2 regions of the Streptomyces sp. NPDC090032 genome follow, and region 1 is predicted to be linked to the other one. Evidence: riboswitches for the same ligand, from Rfam matches in the RefSeq annotation. Region 1 holds a riboswitch; the other holds the start of a gene.

The links. Region 1 has a riboswitch for cyclic di-AMP ahead of ACIPWY_RS35940 (transglycosylase SLT domain-containing protein). Riboswitches for the same ligand answer to the same signal wherever they lie in the genome.
Positions count from the first base shown of each region.
Region 2: another riboswitch for cyclic di-AMP. It lies ahead of ACIPWY_RS09750 (M23 family metallopeptidase); the one in region 1 lies ahead of ACIPWY_RS35940 (transglycosylase SLT domain-containing protein).

Region 1 is NZ_JBIVFF010000019.1:72,808-80,062, reverse strand. It holds gene ACIPWY_RS35955 (maleylpyruvate isomerase family mycothiol-dependent enzyme) at 82-903, shown strand; gene ACIPWY_RS35950 (hypothetical protein) at 1,094-1,318, shown strand; gene ACIPWY_RS35945 (MFS transporter) at 1,376-2,785, opposite strand; gene ACIPWY_RS35940 (transglycosylase SLT domain-containing protein) at 3,037-3,801, opposite strand; cyclic di-AMP (ydaO/yuaA leader) riboswitch at 3,806-3,998, opposite strand; gene ACIPWY_RS35935 (MerR family transcriptional regulator) at 5,766-6,857, opposite strand; gene ACIPWY_RS35930 (HEAT repeat domain-containing protein) at 6,861-7,255, opposite strand, start outside.
Region 2 is NZ_JBIVFF010000003.1:588,247-595,501, reverse strand. It holds gene ACIPWY_RS09765 (DNA topoisomerase (ATP-hydrolyzing) subunit A) at 1-338, opposite strand, end outside; gene ACIPWY_RS09760 (pitrilysin family protein) at 589-1,977, shown strand; gene ACIPWY_RS09755 (pitrilysin family protein) at 1,974-3,359, shown strand; cyclic di-AMP (ydaO/yuaA leader) riboswitch at 3,556-3,712, shown strand; gene ACIPWY_RS09750 (M23 family metallopeptidase) at 3,725-4,513, shown strand; gene ACIPWY_RS09745 (GntR family transcriptional regulator) at 4,759-5,445, shown strand; gene ACIPWY_RS09740 (HPr family phosphocarrier protein) at 5,639-5,920, opposite strand; gene ACIPWY_RS09735 (GNAT family N-acetyltransferase) at 6,142-7,255, shown strand, end outside.

The DNA.
Region 1 (7,255 bases):
GTGGCCCTCGGCACCGGGAACGTCGTCGAAGCCGCCGCCACTGGACAGATGTGCGGAACTGGTCCACTCTTCTCGTCCGTGATCACCCCTTCTCAGCCCCACGAGTTCACCACGGCCGCCCGCTCGCAGCAGTTCGAAGCCATCGCGGCCGTGGCGGAGCAGACGGCCGCCCTGCTGCGGTCGTGCGTGGACACCGCGGTGCCCATTCCCGGTGCCCGGTGGACCGTAGGCGAGGCCGCCGCCCATCTGCTGGTGGCCAACGAGCTGATGGCCGGCCTCGCCGAGGGCCGCCAACTGCCGTACGGCGACGGCACCCCGGAGAGCCTCGCCGAGGCCAACGCCGCCTCCCTCGCCGTCTTCACCGAGCGCGACGGCACCGTGCTGGCGGACGGTATCGTCCGTCACGCGCACGCGTTCAACGAGGCGGCCTGCCTGCGCCCCCCGGACGGACCGACGCTCACCCCGCTGGGCCCCATGGACCTGGCGACCCTCGGCTCATACCTGCTGACCCACATGCTCGGCCACGGCTACGACATCGCCGTCGCCCTGCGCCGTCCCCACATGATCGACCGTGAACGCCTCGAACTGGCCCTGCCGTTCCTCACCTTGGCGATGCCCCGGGTCGTCGACAAACGGGCCGCGGCCGGTCACAACGGCTGCTACGAACTGCGCGTGCGCGGCGGCTCCCGGTTCGCCGTGACCTTCGCCGACGGCGTCGCGACCGTGAGCGCCGAACCGCCGCGCCGCCCCGACTGCACGATCGCGGCCGAGCCGGTCACGTTCTTCCTGCTGGCACTGGGCCGGTGCAGCCCGACGCGGGCCATCGCGCGAGGCAAGATACTCGCCTGGGGGCGCAAGCCCTGGCGCGCCCCGGGCTTCCCCACCCTGTTCACGGCGCCGTAGCGCTGTCCGTACGGGAGTCGCTGTGGAGGCATCGCCCGTTCCTGTTGCTGAGGTCTTGCTCAGGTCTTGCTCAACTCGCTTCATCTCTGGCTGGATCACGGTGAAGATCACTCCACCACCAAGCGATCGAGTGGCGGAGCGCTGAGCGCCCGTCGCCCGGTCCCTGAAGCGCAACCATGGGGGAGCGGCAATGGCAAAAGCAGTGCGGGCCTCGTTGGGGGAGATGTGGATCACATGCCAGGTCTGCAAGGGCGATCTCTTCCGTGAGCGAGGCGTCAAGCTCAACAGCACCGGCGGGGAGATGTTCAATCTGGCCTGGGCCGATGAGACAGCGACGGGGCTGATCTGCTGGCGTTGCGGCTTCGTGCACCTCTTCGTGAACCGAGAGATCCAGTTGCACCGCGTCAAGAAGTAGCGGGAGAGGGCTGATCCCTTGACTGACGTGCCTGCCCTGCCTCGGCTCGCCGGCCGTTCAGCCGGTGGCGTGGCGGGGTGCCCTCCGCGGGATGCAGAAGAGCGCAAGGGCGGCGGCCGTCAGGTATGCGGCCGCACCGATGGCCATGCTGGTGCGCAACCCTGTGGTGAAGCTGCCGGTGCCGGCCAGCAGGGAGCCTCCCAGCGCGACGCCTGCGGCACTGCCAACCTGACGGGTGGTGTTGAACAGGGCGGAGGCGGTGCCGGAGAACTTGTCCGGGGTGGCTGCCATCACGGTGGTGGTTGACCCGGTGAGGGCGAAGGACGTCCCGAAGCCGGCCGCCATCATCGGCGCCACGAGCAGTGCGTAGCCCGGGTTCGGTCCGGCCGCGGCCCAGCCGGCCAGGCCTGCTGCTCCGAGGAGCATGCCGGTGACCACGAGCGGGCGGTGTCCCGTACGGGGTGCCAGTCGCCCGGACAGGACGGAGGCGAACATCGTCATCGCCACCGCCGGGAAGAGGGCGAGCCCGGTGCGCAGCGCGGTCAGGCCGCGCTGATGCTGGAAGTACAGGCTGGCGGTGAAGATCATGCCGTAGAAGGCGAAGTTGAACAGCATGCCGATGGTCGCCGCCCCACTCATCTGGCGGGAGCGCAGCAGACGCAGGGGCAGCACGGGGGTGCGGGCCATGTGCTCGCGCAGGACGAACGCGGCGGCTGCCAGCACGCACAGGCCGGCCCCGATCAGGATCAGTGGGTCCGTCCAACCACGTCGTCCGGCCTCGTTGAGTACGGCGGTCAGCAGGGCCACCGTCGCGATGATCGCGCACTGGGCCGGCCAGTCCACGGGGCGGTCCGTCCGCCGGGCCGAAGCGGGCACGCGGCGCAGCGTGAGCAGCAGGCAGGCGCATCCGACGGGAAGGTTGATGAAGAACACCCAGCGCCAGCCCACGGTCGTGACCAGGAGCCCGCCCAGGAGGGGGCCGGCGGAGGCGGCGATGCCTGCCATGGAGCCCCACAGGCCGAAGGCCCGGGAACGCTCGGCGGGTGAGGGGTACGCCTGCTGGAGAAGAGCGAGGGAGGGGGGCACGATCAGTGCCGCACCGAGTCCTTCCAGCAGCCGGGCGGCGACCAGGGTCCCGGTGCTCGGGGCCAGCCCGCAGCCCGCCGAGGCGACGGTGAACACCGCTACCCCGATGCAGAAGATCCGGCGGTTGCCCAGCCGGTCCCCGAGCGCGCCGCCGGTGAGCAGCAGGCCGGCGAAGACCAGGGTGTAGCTGTTGGTGATCCACTGGATCCCGGTCAGCGAGGTCGACAGGTCCCGCCCCATCACAGGAACGGCGACGTTGATGACGGTCACGTCCAGGATGACCATGAAGTAGCCCGCGCAGACCGCGAGCAGCGGGGCCAGAGGCCGGCCCGAAGCCGCAGACCTGTCCGGTCCACAGTCCTGAGGACCACCGCTACGCATCATGGCGACACGCTATTTCAGGAACACGCCGCTCTCGGCAGCCCACGGCCGTGTCGTTCGCATGCTGAACCGCGGCGTCCGGCAGGGCGATGAGGGACGTCCGCTGCGTCCCGTTCGGATACCGCCCCCAGCAGGACCCGCAAACGCCAAGATCCCGTCCGATGGGTCAGATCGGACGGGATCTCGTGCAAAGGTGGCCTCGCCTCGCCCTGCTGTGTCCGTCAGGAGACTCGGACGAGGTGGGATGCGGTCTAGTACGGGCCGTTCACGTTGTCGATCGAGCCGTACCGGGCGGCCGCGTAGTTGCAGGCGGCGGTGATGTTGGCGACCGGGTCGAAGCTGTCCATCGAGGTGCCGGGCACGTGGTAGGTGGCGAACGTGGGGGCGATGACCTGCAGGAGTCCCTTGGACGGGGTTCCGGCGGCAGCGTTGGAGTCCCAGTTGTTGATCGCCAGCGGGTTGCCGGAGGACTCACGCATGACGTTGCGGTGGATGCCCTCGTAGGAGCCGGGGATGCCGTGCTGGGCCATGATGTCCAGCGACTCCTTGATCCAGCCGTCGAGGTCGTTGGTGTACGTCTTCTTCGCCGGGGCAACGGCGGGCTCGGCGGTGAGCTTGGTCGTGCGCTCGGAGCGGTCCGCCCGCTCGGCGGACGCCCTGGTGGCGGCCGGCTTCTGCGTGGACTCGGCCGGGCCCTTCTTACCGAGGGTGAGCTTGACGCCGGGGTGGATCAGCTTCGGGTCGTCGCCGAGGACGCTGCGGTTGTCGTCGTACAGCTTCTTCCACCCGCCGCTCACCGAGTGGTCTCGGGCGATCTTGGAGAGGGAGTCTCCCGCGACGACGACGTAGGTCGTCGAGGCCGCGGCGGGCTTGGCGGCCGTGTCGGCCTGCGCCGCGCTGGCGGCGGTCGCGCCGAGCAGCGGGAGAACGAGCACAGCCCCGCCCGTGCCTGCGGCGGCGAGGCCCCGGGTGAGCGAGCTGGACTTGGCGCGGCGGTGCTTTCCCTTTGCAGGCATGACGAATTCCTCTCCGTCGCCTACGAGGTGAGCTGTCGGGTTCGGACGGGAGATGTCCGGCCGCACTGTGAATGCGACTTCACCCCGAGCCGTTCCGGAATCCGGATCGGCGGCATAACTGGGTTCCCCGCTCCTGCCGTGAGCGTGTGAGTGAGTGGGTGCTTCCGGACAGCGGCAGGATTCGGCGTTCCGTCCGGATTGACCGTGACGTTAAGCGAGAAAGCTCGGAGGGAACAAGACCAAAATTTGAATTTGGAATGCGAGGAGTCTGCTTTCCAGCGACCGGAACCCCGAGCTTCCTTTGATCGAAAAGCTCAACTCTCTTTGCGCAGAACGGAAGTGCGCTCGGCTGTTCTTGGGGGCCAAAGCCGTAGGCGTGACCCATTTCACTGAATGGGAAGCAGGTTGGAATGCGACTCGAAGAGGGTGTCGTAGCATGACGTTTCATGTGAATAACTCATAATTCGGCCAGTCTTGGTATAAGTCGTTAATCATGCCAAGAAGTATGTTTCATGTGCAAACACGGACATATCGCCGAGGGGGCATTGCGTATCGAAACGGACATAAATCCATCAATGTCGGACTGTCCGTGCCCGGCCCTTCCTTCGCAGGAGGCCCTGTTTGTTGGCACGGGAGCGTGGGCGGGACGGCACATGGCGATTCCTCGCCGATCACCGATCCCGAAAGTGAAGGTCGCGTCGAATCCGGGTCATGGCAGTTCCGTCGAGATCGAGATCGAGGTGGATATCGACAGTGACGGGGCGTCAATTCGAGACGGTGTGGGCCCGGCTCTTTCTGCGACAACTCGAACGCAACGGGGAGCGGGGGCGGTTCGTCCCCCGCCTTGCCCGGGACCTGTTCCCCAACGTGGTGAGCGACTACGGCGAGTACGTCTTTTGGCAAACCGTCCCGGCGGGCTCACTCATGGCGTTCCTCGTCGCCGTGCTCAGCGGCCGGCTTGACGTCCCGCTCTTCCCGGACGGCCTGCTCTCGAAAGGCACTACGTTCACCCTCTCGCCGGCAGTCGGAGCGGGCCGGGTCCCCATCCGTGTCACCACGCGCGCCAACAGCGCCTGGCCGAAGGTGCGCCGCCGAACCTGCCAGGGCGTACGGCCGCGCAATCCCACCCATCGGGAAAGCGCCATGGCCGTCGTCCTGCCTCCGGCCCATACTCGTCTCCCGCCGGCTGGCAGCGTGGCAGCGGTGAGTCGATGAACGACCTCCTTGCCCTGCGCCGCCTGGTGGAGACCTACGCGCTCGCCATCGACAGCAGGGGTCCGTTGCTTCTTGTGGACGTTGTCACCACCGACGGGCGACTCGACTCATCGTGCACAAGCCGGACGGCACCGTGGGGCGGGAGCGGACCGGCCCGCAGGAACTGGCAAGGACACTCGACCAGTTGACCGTCTTCGACCGCACCTTCCACCTGGTGGGCAACCACCTCGCCGAGGTGTGCGGCGACACCGCGACCGGCAGCGAGCCTCCGGGGTGCCGCTGCACATCGGCGGCCACTCGGCTGCCGCGGCCCGCCGCGCCGGGCGGCGCGGTGACGGGTTCCAGGCGCTCGGCCTGGCCGGGGGAACTGGAGGCCGCCATCACCCTGGTGCGCGAGGAGGCGCGGGCGGCGGGGCGCGACCCGCAAGACGTGGAGCTGACCCTCGGCTCGACCTGCCGCGTGCGCGGAGAAAGTCGAGTGGGCGCAAAAGCTTGGGACCCAGCGGCTGTTGCTGTCCGGCTCCCGGCACGCCACCATCATCGAGGCGCTGCTGGAGGAGATGACCGACGCCGCGCAGAAGCTGCAGTTGAAGCCGTGACGCCCTTACCGTTCGAGGGGCTGCCCGTACCGCCGGAGCCCCGCTCCGCTCTGCCCCCTCCGCTCTGCCACGCGCTGGCGAGCAGCAGTTGGTCGGAGGCCGCACGGCCGTCGTCACCGGTGAGCGGTCCGTGGCAGTAGCCCCAGGTCTTCAGGGTGAAGCCGGTGGATGTTCCGTCGGCGAACTCGACCGTGGCGGTGCCGCAGGGCGAACCGTAGCCGTCGACGGAGGTGATGCCGAGGACGGTGCCTCGCGCAGCTGAAGCAGGTACGCCGCAGTCAGCGCAACGGCACGGTCCTCGTCACCCGACAGCTCCACGAGGGCACGTGACGCCGCCTTCCCCGGGACGGCGGCCAGCGCCTGAGTGACCCGTCCGCGTGCTGCCGCTTCAGTGGTGCCGTGGGCCAGACGGCCGACGAGCCAGGACGCGATCTGATCGGACCTCGCGGTGTCGCTCGCCAGCACGCTCAGGGCGTCGGCCGCATCGACGTCGTTCCTTCCTTCCACGATCATGTCGATGAGCATCGGGACCGCATCGGCCACGCCACGTGTCCCGAGTGCCAGAGCCGCACACCTGCGGACCACGACGTCCGGGTTCGCTAGGGCCTGCCGCAGCAGCGCGGTGGCCGCACCGCCGGTCATCTCGGCGAGGGACTGAACGGCACGTTCCCGCACCGCGGCCACCGGTGAGCCGAGGCCCTCCGCCAGCAGTGCCGGGCCACCGTCGCCCGATCGCGCCAGCGCCCACCGAAGGGCTCCGGCGACGTTCGGCTCCGTCTCACTCAACGCCGCCTCGACCAGGGCCTCCACCGGCACCGGAACCTCGACCGAGGATAGAGCCGCGCGCTGGCGTGCGTCGGCGCTCTTCGAGCCCAGTGCCTGGAGGAGTGCCACGACCTGAAGGACGTCCTCCCAGGCGGCGGGACTCGCGGCATCGATACGGCGCAGCCGCGTGAGCAACTCCGTCTCGGCCGCGATGCGTTCGCGTGTCTGAGCGATGAGGTCGCCGACGAGCGCCGAGGGCGTGAAGCCGGAGTCGTCGAGTGCGCGCCCGATCTCACGCAGCGACAGCCCCAGAGATCGCAGGCTCTCGATGTGGAAGATCCGCCGGATGTCCTCCCCGGAGTACTCCCGATAACCGGACCCCGTACGACCGGAAGGCCGGACCAGGCCCAGCGACTCGTAGTGCCGGAGCATGCGGGCACTGACCCCGGACCGTCGCGCCACCTCGCCGATCAACACGTCCTATCGTCCCTCCTGGCCGGACCCGCCGAGGGCCACTGCGCGCTTCGCCTCCTCGATCGCGAACTCGAATCCGGTGTCCGGGTCGCGCAGCAGCCGTTGTGTGGCGAGCGCGTGCGCACGCACGCGCGGGTCAGGGACCATCGTCGCAGCACGCAGAGCCGGTACGACTGCTTCACCTAGCGCGACCAGTGCCCGGCTGAGACTCAGCTGTGTCTCCCGCTCACCGCGCCCGAGCTGCGTCGCCAGCACCGCGGCCAAATCGGACTCCTCGCCTTCCGGTACGAGCAAGACCGCTGCCCGCCAGGCGCTCCGCGCCACTTCGTCGTCCGCGTCGGACAACAGCGTCCGTGTGATCGCCGGCCAGGCCTGCCGGTCCCCGATCTTGGACAGTGTGT
Region 2 (7,255 bases), on a different contig from region 1:
ACCAGCGGGAGGCGCATGGAGAAGGGCTGGGCGAGCCGCACCAGGGCGTCGTAGATCGACGAGTCTCCGTGCGGGTGCAACTTACCCATGACTTCGCCGACGACGCGGGCGCACTTCACGTACCCGCGGTCGGGGCGCAGGCCCATCTCGTTCATCTGGTAGACGATGCGCCGGTGTACGGGCTTCATGCCGTCACGGGCGTCCGGCAGGGCCCGGGAGTAGATCACCGAGTAGGCGTACTCGAGGAAGGAGCCCTGCATTTCGTCGACAACGTCAATGTCGAGGATCCGCTCCTCGAAGTCGTCGGGAGGCGGGGTCTTCGTGCTGCGGCGGGCCATCGCTGCTGCGGCTCCTTCACAGATGCTGCCGGGGCATGTACGAGAATCTGACGCGCACCATTGTGGACCGCCCCACTGACAACGCCGACCGCGACCCGTCCGTAGGGCGTTCGGTGCTCGCTCTCGGCGTACCCGGTGCGGGAACTTCGCCAGGCGTCAGAACGCTTGCATACAGTGGCAGAACTGGCAGCACATCTGCAGTTTCCGCAGTTTCCGCGATAGTTCCGCGATCGAAGGGACGTACATGCCCATGGGTCACACGGCCACCGCCGAGGCCGGCTCCGGCGGCCTGACAGCGACCGAGCACCGCCTCGCCAACGGCCTGCGCGTGGTGCTCTCCGAGGACCACCTCACCCCGGTCGCAGCCGTCTGCCTCTGGTACGACGTCGGCTCGCGGCACGAGGTCAAGGGCCGCACGGGCCTGGCTCACCTCTTCGAGCACCTGATGTTCCAGGGCTCGAAGCAGGTCCACGGGAACGGGCACTTCGAGCTGGTGCAGGGCGCCGGCGGCTCGCTGAACGGGACGACGAGCTTCGAGCGCACCAACTACTTCGAGACCATGCCCACGCACCAGCTGGAGCTCGCGCTCTGGCTGGAGGCGGACCGGATGGGATCCCTCCTCGCCGCGCTCGACGAGGAGTCGATGGAGAACCAGCGCGACGTCGTCAAGAACGAGCGCCGCCAGCGCTACGACAACGTTCCGTACGGGACCGCGTTCGAGAAGCTCACCGCCCTCGTGTACCCGGAGGGCCACCCGTACCACCACACGCCGATCGGCTCCATGGCCGACCTGGACGCGGCCACCCTGGAGGACGCGCGGACCTTCTTCCGCACGTACTACGCGCCGAACAACGCCGTGCTTTCGGTCGTCGGGGACATCGACCCCGAGCAGACGCTGGCCTGGGTCGAGAAGTATTTCGGCTCGATCCCGCGCCACGACGGCAAGCAGCCCCCGCGCGACGGCGCCCTGCCCGACCGGATCGGTGAGGGAGTGCGCGAGGTCGTCGAGGAGGAGGTCCCGGCCCGCGCGCTGATGGCCGCCTACCGTCTGCCGCAGGACGGCACGCGTGCGTGCGACGCGGCCGACCTGGCCCTGACGGTCCTCGGCGGCGGCGAGTCGTCCCGGATCTACAACCGCCTCGTCCGCCGTGACCGGACCGCCGTCGCCGCCGGGTTCGGACTCCTGCGGCTCGCGGGGGCGCCCTCCGTGGGGTGGCTGGACGTGAAGACGTCCGGCGACGTCGAGGTCCCTGTCATCGAGAAGGCCGTCGACGAGGAGCTCGCACGGTTCGCCGCCGACGGGCCCACTCCGGAGGAAATGGAGCGCGCCCAGGCCCAGTTGGAGCGCGAGTGGCTCGACCGGCTCGGCACGGTCGCGGGCCGCGCCGACGAACTGTGCAGGTTCGCCGTCCTGTTCGGCGACCCGCAGCTCGCTCTGACCGCCGTCCAGCGCGTCCTCGACGTCACCGCCGAGGAGGTCCAGGAGGTGGCCAAGGCCCATCTGCGCCCCGACAACCGCGCGGTGCTCGTCTACGAGCCGACGGACTCCGAAGAGGGCGACGAGACGGCCGGTGAAACGGCCGCCGAGACGACGAGCGAGACCGTCAACGAGACCGCAGACAAGGAGGCCGGCAAGTGACCGAGCTCGCGACCATGGACTTCCACCCGCAGCCCCAGGCCGGCACGGCCCGGCCGTGGGCCTTCCCCGCGCCCCAGCGAAGCACCCTCGACAACGGCCTGACGGTGCTGCGCTGCCACCGCCCGGGCCAGCAGGTCGTCGCGGTCGAGATCAACCTCGAAGCGCCCCTGGAGGCCGAGCCGGCCGGGCTCGACGGCGTCGCCACCATCATGGCGAGGGCCTTCTCCGAAGGCACCGACAAGCTCGCCGCCGAGGAGTTCGCCGCCGAGCTGGAGCGCTGCGGCGCGACGTTCGACGCGCACGCCGACCACCCCGGAGTACGGGTCTCCCTGGAGGTGCCCGTCTCCCGCCTGCCGAAGGCGCTCGGCCTGCTCGCCGACGCCCTCAGGTCGCCCGCGTTCGCGGACAGTGAGATCGAACGCCTCGTGCGCAACCGCCTCGACGAGATCCCGCACGAGACGGCGAACCCGGGCCGCCGCGCCGCCAAGGAGCTGTCGAAGCAGCTCTTCCCGGCCACCGCGCGCATGTCCCGCCCGCGCCAGGGCACCGAGGAGACGGTCGCGGCCATCGACACGGCGGCCGTACGCGCCTTCTACGACCGGCACGTGCGTCCCGCCACGGCCACCGCGGTCGTCGTGGGCGACCTCACGGGCCTCGACCTCGACGCGCTCCTGGCGGACACGCTGGGCGCCTGGACGGGGAACACGGCGGAGCCGCGCCCCGTGCCGCCCGTGACGGCCGACGACACCGGCCGGGTCGTCATCGTCGACCGGCCGGGCGCGGTGCAGACGCAGATCCTGATCGGCCGCGTCGGCGCGGACAAGCACGACCGGGTGTGGCCCGCGCAGGTGCTCGGCACGTACTGCCTGGGCGGCACTCTCACCTCCCGCCTGGACCGCGTCCTGCGCGAGGAGAAGGGATACACCTACGGCGTGCGGGCGTTCGCCCAGGTGCTGCGGTCGGCGCCGGACGGCACGGGCGTCGCGATGCTCGCCATCAGCGGCTCCGTGGACACCCCGAACACGGGTCCGGCGCTCGACGACCTCTGGAAGGTGCTGCGCACCCTCGCCGCCGAGGGCCTCACCGACGCCGAACGGGACGTGGCCGTACAGAACTTGGTGGGCGTCGCCCCGCTCAAGTTCGAGACCGCCGCGGCCGTCGCGGGGACGCTGGCCGACCAGGTCGAGCAGCACCTGCCGGACGACTTCCAGGCGGAGGTGTACCGGCGGCTCGCCGCGACGGGCACCGTGGAGGCCACCGCGGCCGTCGTGAACGCCTTCCCGACGGACCGTCTGGTGACGGTGCTCGTCGGTGACGCCGCGCAGATCGAGGAGCCCGTCAGGGCCCTCGGCATCGGCGAGGTGACCGTCGTCACGGGCTGACCGTGACCGGTGTGCAACGAGGGGCCCCGGTGGGCGAGATGACCACCGGGGCCCCTGTATGTCTGATTTGAACCGGTGGTTGCCTGTCTGCCCTGTGGCATGCGCTACAAAAGCCCGGTTCCGTTTGTTGATTGAAAGTTGCCCCGCTTAGCGTCGGTCCGGCTGTCCGCCAGATGTACGCCGCGCCCGTGGCACCGGACAGTCATCGCCGAGTCCCCCAAGGCGCGAGCCGGGGGAGCCGGGGACCCACCGTCCCTGGGGTGAATCGGACGCCCTTCCCTGAAGGGGGTCCGTAGGAGACCTTCCTGCTCCGAACCCGTCAGCTAACCCGGTAGGCGAGAAGGAAGGAAAGGATCAGCCACCCCATGGCGTTCACCCGTGCCACCGGGAAGCACCGTCGCCCTAGCCGTCTCACGCGCACCACGGCGCAGGTCGCCGGCGTCGCCGCGCTCACCACGACCGGTGTCCTCGGAGGCCTCGCCGCCCCCGCCCTCGCCGCCGACGACGCGGCTCTGGAGCAGACCGGCCTGACCAAGGCCATCTCCATCGGTGACTCCCTCGCGGAGCAGATCGACGCGCAGGCCGCCGCCCAGCAGCAGGCCGCCGACGAGGCCGCCGCGAAGAGGAAGGCCGAGGCCGCGGCCAAGAAGAAGGCCGAGGAGGAGCGGCGCAAGGCCGTCGCCAAGGCCAAGGCCGAGCGCGAGGCCAAGGAGCGTGCCGCCCGTGCGGCCGAGCGCAAGCGCCTGAACGCCTTCGTCCTGCCGGTCACCGGCTCGTACGTGTCCACCGCGTACAAGGCCAGCAGCGGCCTGTGGTCCTCCGGCAGCCACACCGGCATCGACTTCCACGCCGCCAGCGGCACCTCGGTCCACGCCGTGGGCGCGGGCACGGTCGTGGAGGCCGGCTGGGGCGGCGCCTACGGCAACAACATCGTCATCAAGATGAACGACGGCACGTACACGCAGTACGGCCACCTGTCGTCCATCGGTGTCTCCGTCGGCCAGACGGTCACTCCGGGCCGGCAGATAGGCCTCTCGGGAGCGACCGGCAACGTCACGGGCCCGCACCTCCACTTCGAGGCGCGCACCAGCCCCGAGTACGGCTCGGACATCGACCCCGTCGCGTACCTGCGCTCGCACGGCGTGAACGTCTGACCTTCGCCGCGTACCTCGCGAAAACGCACCGAAAGCCCCGGCTCAGTGAGCCGGGGCTTTCGTCGTTCGCGGCCCGCTCGTTCCCCGTGGCGCTGTCCAAAAAATATCCATGGATTGCGGCCTGACGTCGGAAATTCACGTCCCCTGGAATAGAGTCGCTGAACAAGCGAGCTGAACAGACGTCAATCGTGCTGTACGAGCGACTATCGACCGCGTTTCGCGGGGATTAAGGCGGAGGTCGGGTCATGCGTATTCCGGCGCACTCGGTATGCACGGCGATCCGCGACGACATCGTCTCCGGTGTCTACGAGCGCGGCGGCAGACTCACCGAGGAGGTGCTCGCCCGCCGCTACGGCGTCTCGCGCGTCCCCGTGCGCGAGGCGCTGCGGACCCTGGAGGCCGAGGGCTTCGTCGTCACCCGCAGGCACGCGGGCGCGTGCGTCGCCGAACCCACCACGCAGGAGGCGGCGGACCAGCTGGAGATCCGGATGCTCCTCGAACCGCTCGCCGCGGCGCGTGCCGCGCAGCGCCGCACCGAGGCGCATCTGAAGGTCCTGCGGGGCCTGGTCAGGCTGGGCCAGGAGCGCTCCCGGCAGGGCCGGAGCGAGGATCTGCGCTCGCTGGGCAGCTGGTTCCACGAGACGCTGGCACAGGCGTCCGGCAGTCCGGGGCTGACGGCGATGCTCACCCAGCTCCGCCACAAGATCGCGTGGATGTACACCGTCGAGCAGCCCGCGCAGCCGGCCGAGTCCTGGGCCGAACACGGAGCGATCGTCGACGCCGTGGCGCGCGGTGACGTGGAGCGCGCGCGGTCGCTCACGGCGCAGCACACGGAGCGCGCCGCGGCCGCTCACCGCCTGCGCGCCCCCCGCCCGGGTGACCGTGTGAGGACTTCGCAACATCCCGTCAACACAGTGGGGCTTCAGCATTAACAGGGGCGCCGTATACAAAGAGGACGGCCAATTTCGAGGGGTCCTATTTCCGCTGCCCCGGAATTCTGAGAACAGAACCTCGGAAAGCAAAAGGGTCTGCTCGGAAAATCCGAACAGACCCTTTATGTGGCGCCGTCTTCTGTGGGCAGGAGGCGGCCCGGAAGAATCGAGAGACCCGGTGCAGGGACCCTGACTAGACGGTCTCGGGAAGCTCCTCGAGCCCTTCCGAGACCAGCTTGGCCAGGCGGTCGAGCGCGGCGTCCGCACCCTCGGTGTCGGAGGCCAGGACGATCTCCTCGCCGCCGCCGGCGCCCAGGCCGAGCACCGCGAGCATGGAGGCGGCGTTGACCGGGTTGCCGTCGGCCTTGGCGATCGTCACGGGGACGCCGGTCGCCGTGGCCGCGCGGACGAAGATGGAAGCGGGGCGGGCGTGAAGGCCCTCGGCCCAGCCGACGTTGACGCGGCGCTCAGCCATGTGATGCTGCCCTTCAGGATTCTCAAGGTTGTCTAGACCAGTCTCCCACACCGGTGGACGTGCCCGATGTGAGCCCTGCATACCGCTGACATGAGCCCTGCGTACCGCTCATGTGGGCCCTGCCTGCCGCCCGCGCACGCCCGTCGGCCCTCATAGCCTGCCTTCGGCCCGCTCGCGCCGCGACCCGTACGACTGTCGTCGGCGCGCCGTACGCTGGGCCCATGCAGACCCCGTCGGACCGGCACGCATACCCCGCCCACTGGGAAGCAGACGTGGTGCTGCGCGACGGCGGCACCGCCCGCGTCAGGCCCATCACCGTCGACGACGCCGAGCGGCTCACGAGCTACTACGAGCAGGTCTCCGACGAGTCGAAGTACTACCGCTTCTTCGCGCCCTACCCGCGCCTGTCCGCCAAGGACGTCCACCGCTTCACCCATCACGACTACGTGGACCGGGTGGGCCTCGCCGCCACCGTGGGCGGTGAGTTCATCGCGACCGTCCGCTACGACCGCATCAACGCCCAGGGCATGCCCGCCTCAGCTCCCGCCGACGAGGCCGAGGTCGCCTTCCTCGTGCAGGACGCCCATCAGGGCCGGGGCGTCGCGTCCGCGCTCCTGGAGCACATCGCCGCCGTGGCCCGCGAGCGCGGGATCCGGCGCTTCGCCGCCGAGGTGCTGCCCGCCAACACCAAGATGATCAAGGTGTTCACGGACGCCGGATACACCCAGAAGCGTCACTTCGAGGACGGCGTCGTCCGCCTGGAGTTCGACCTCGAACCCACCGAGGCCTCGCTCGCCGTGCAGCGCGCCCGTGAGCAGCGCGCCGAGTCCCGCTCGGTGCACCGCCTCCTCGCCCCCGGATCCGTCGCCGTCATCGGCGCGGGCCGCACGCCCGGCGGAGTCGGCCGCAGCGTCCTCGACAACCTCCGCGACGCGGGCTTCACCGGGCGCCTCCACGCCGTGAACAAGGCGTTCCCCGATGGCATGCGGGACCTGGACGGCGTCCCCGCGTACCGCTCCGTCCACGACATCGACGCCGCCGAGGCCGTCGACCTCGCCGTCGTCGCCGTCCCCGCGCGGCACGTCCCCGAAGTCGTCGCCGAATGCGGCGAGCGGGGTGTCCAGGGGATCGTCGTCGTCTCCGCCGGATACGCCGAGTCCGGCAGCGAGGGCCGCGCCCGCCAGCGCGAACTGGTGCGCCAGGCCCGCTCGTACGGCATGCGCCTCATCGGGCCGAACGCCTTCGGCGTCATCAACACCTCGCCCGAGGTGCGGCTCAACGCGTCGCTCGCGCCCGAGATGCCGCGCGCGGGCCGCATCGGCCTGTTCGCCCAGT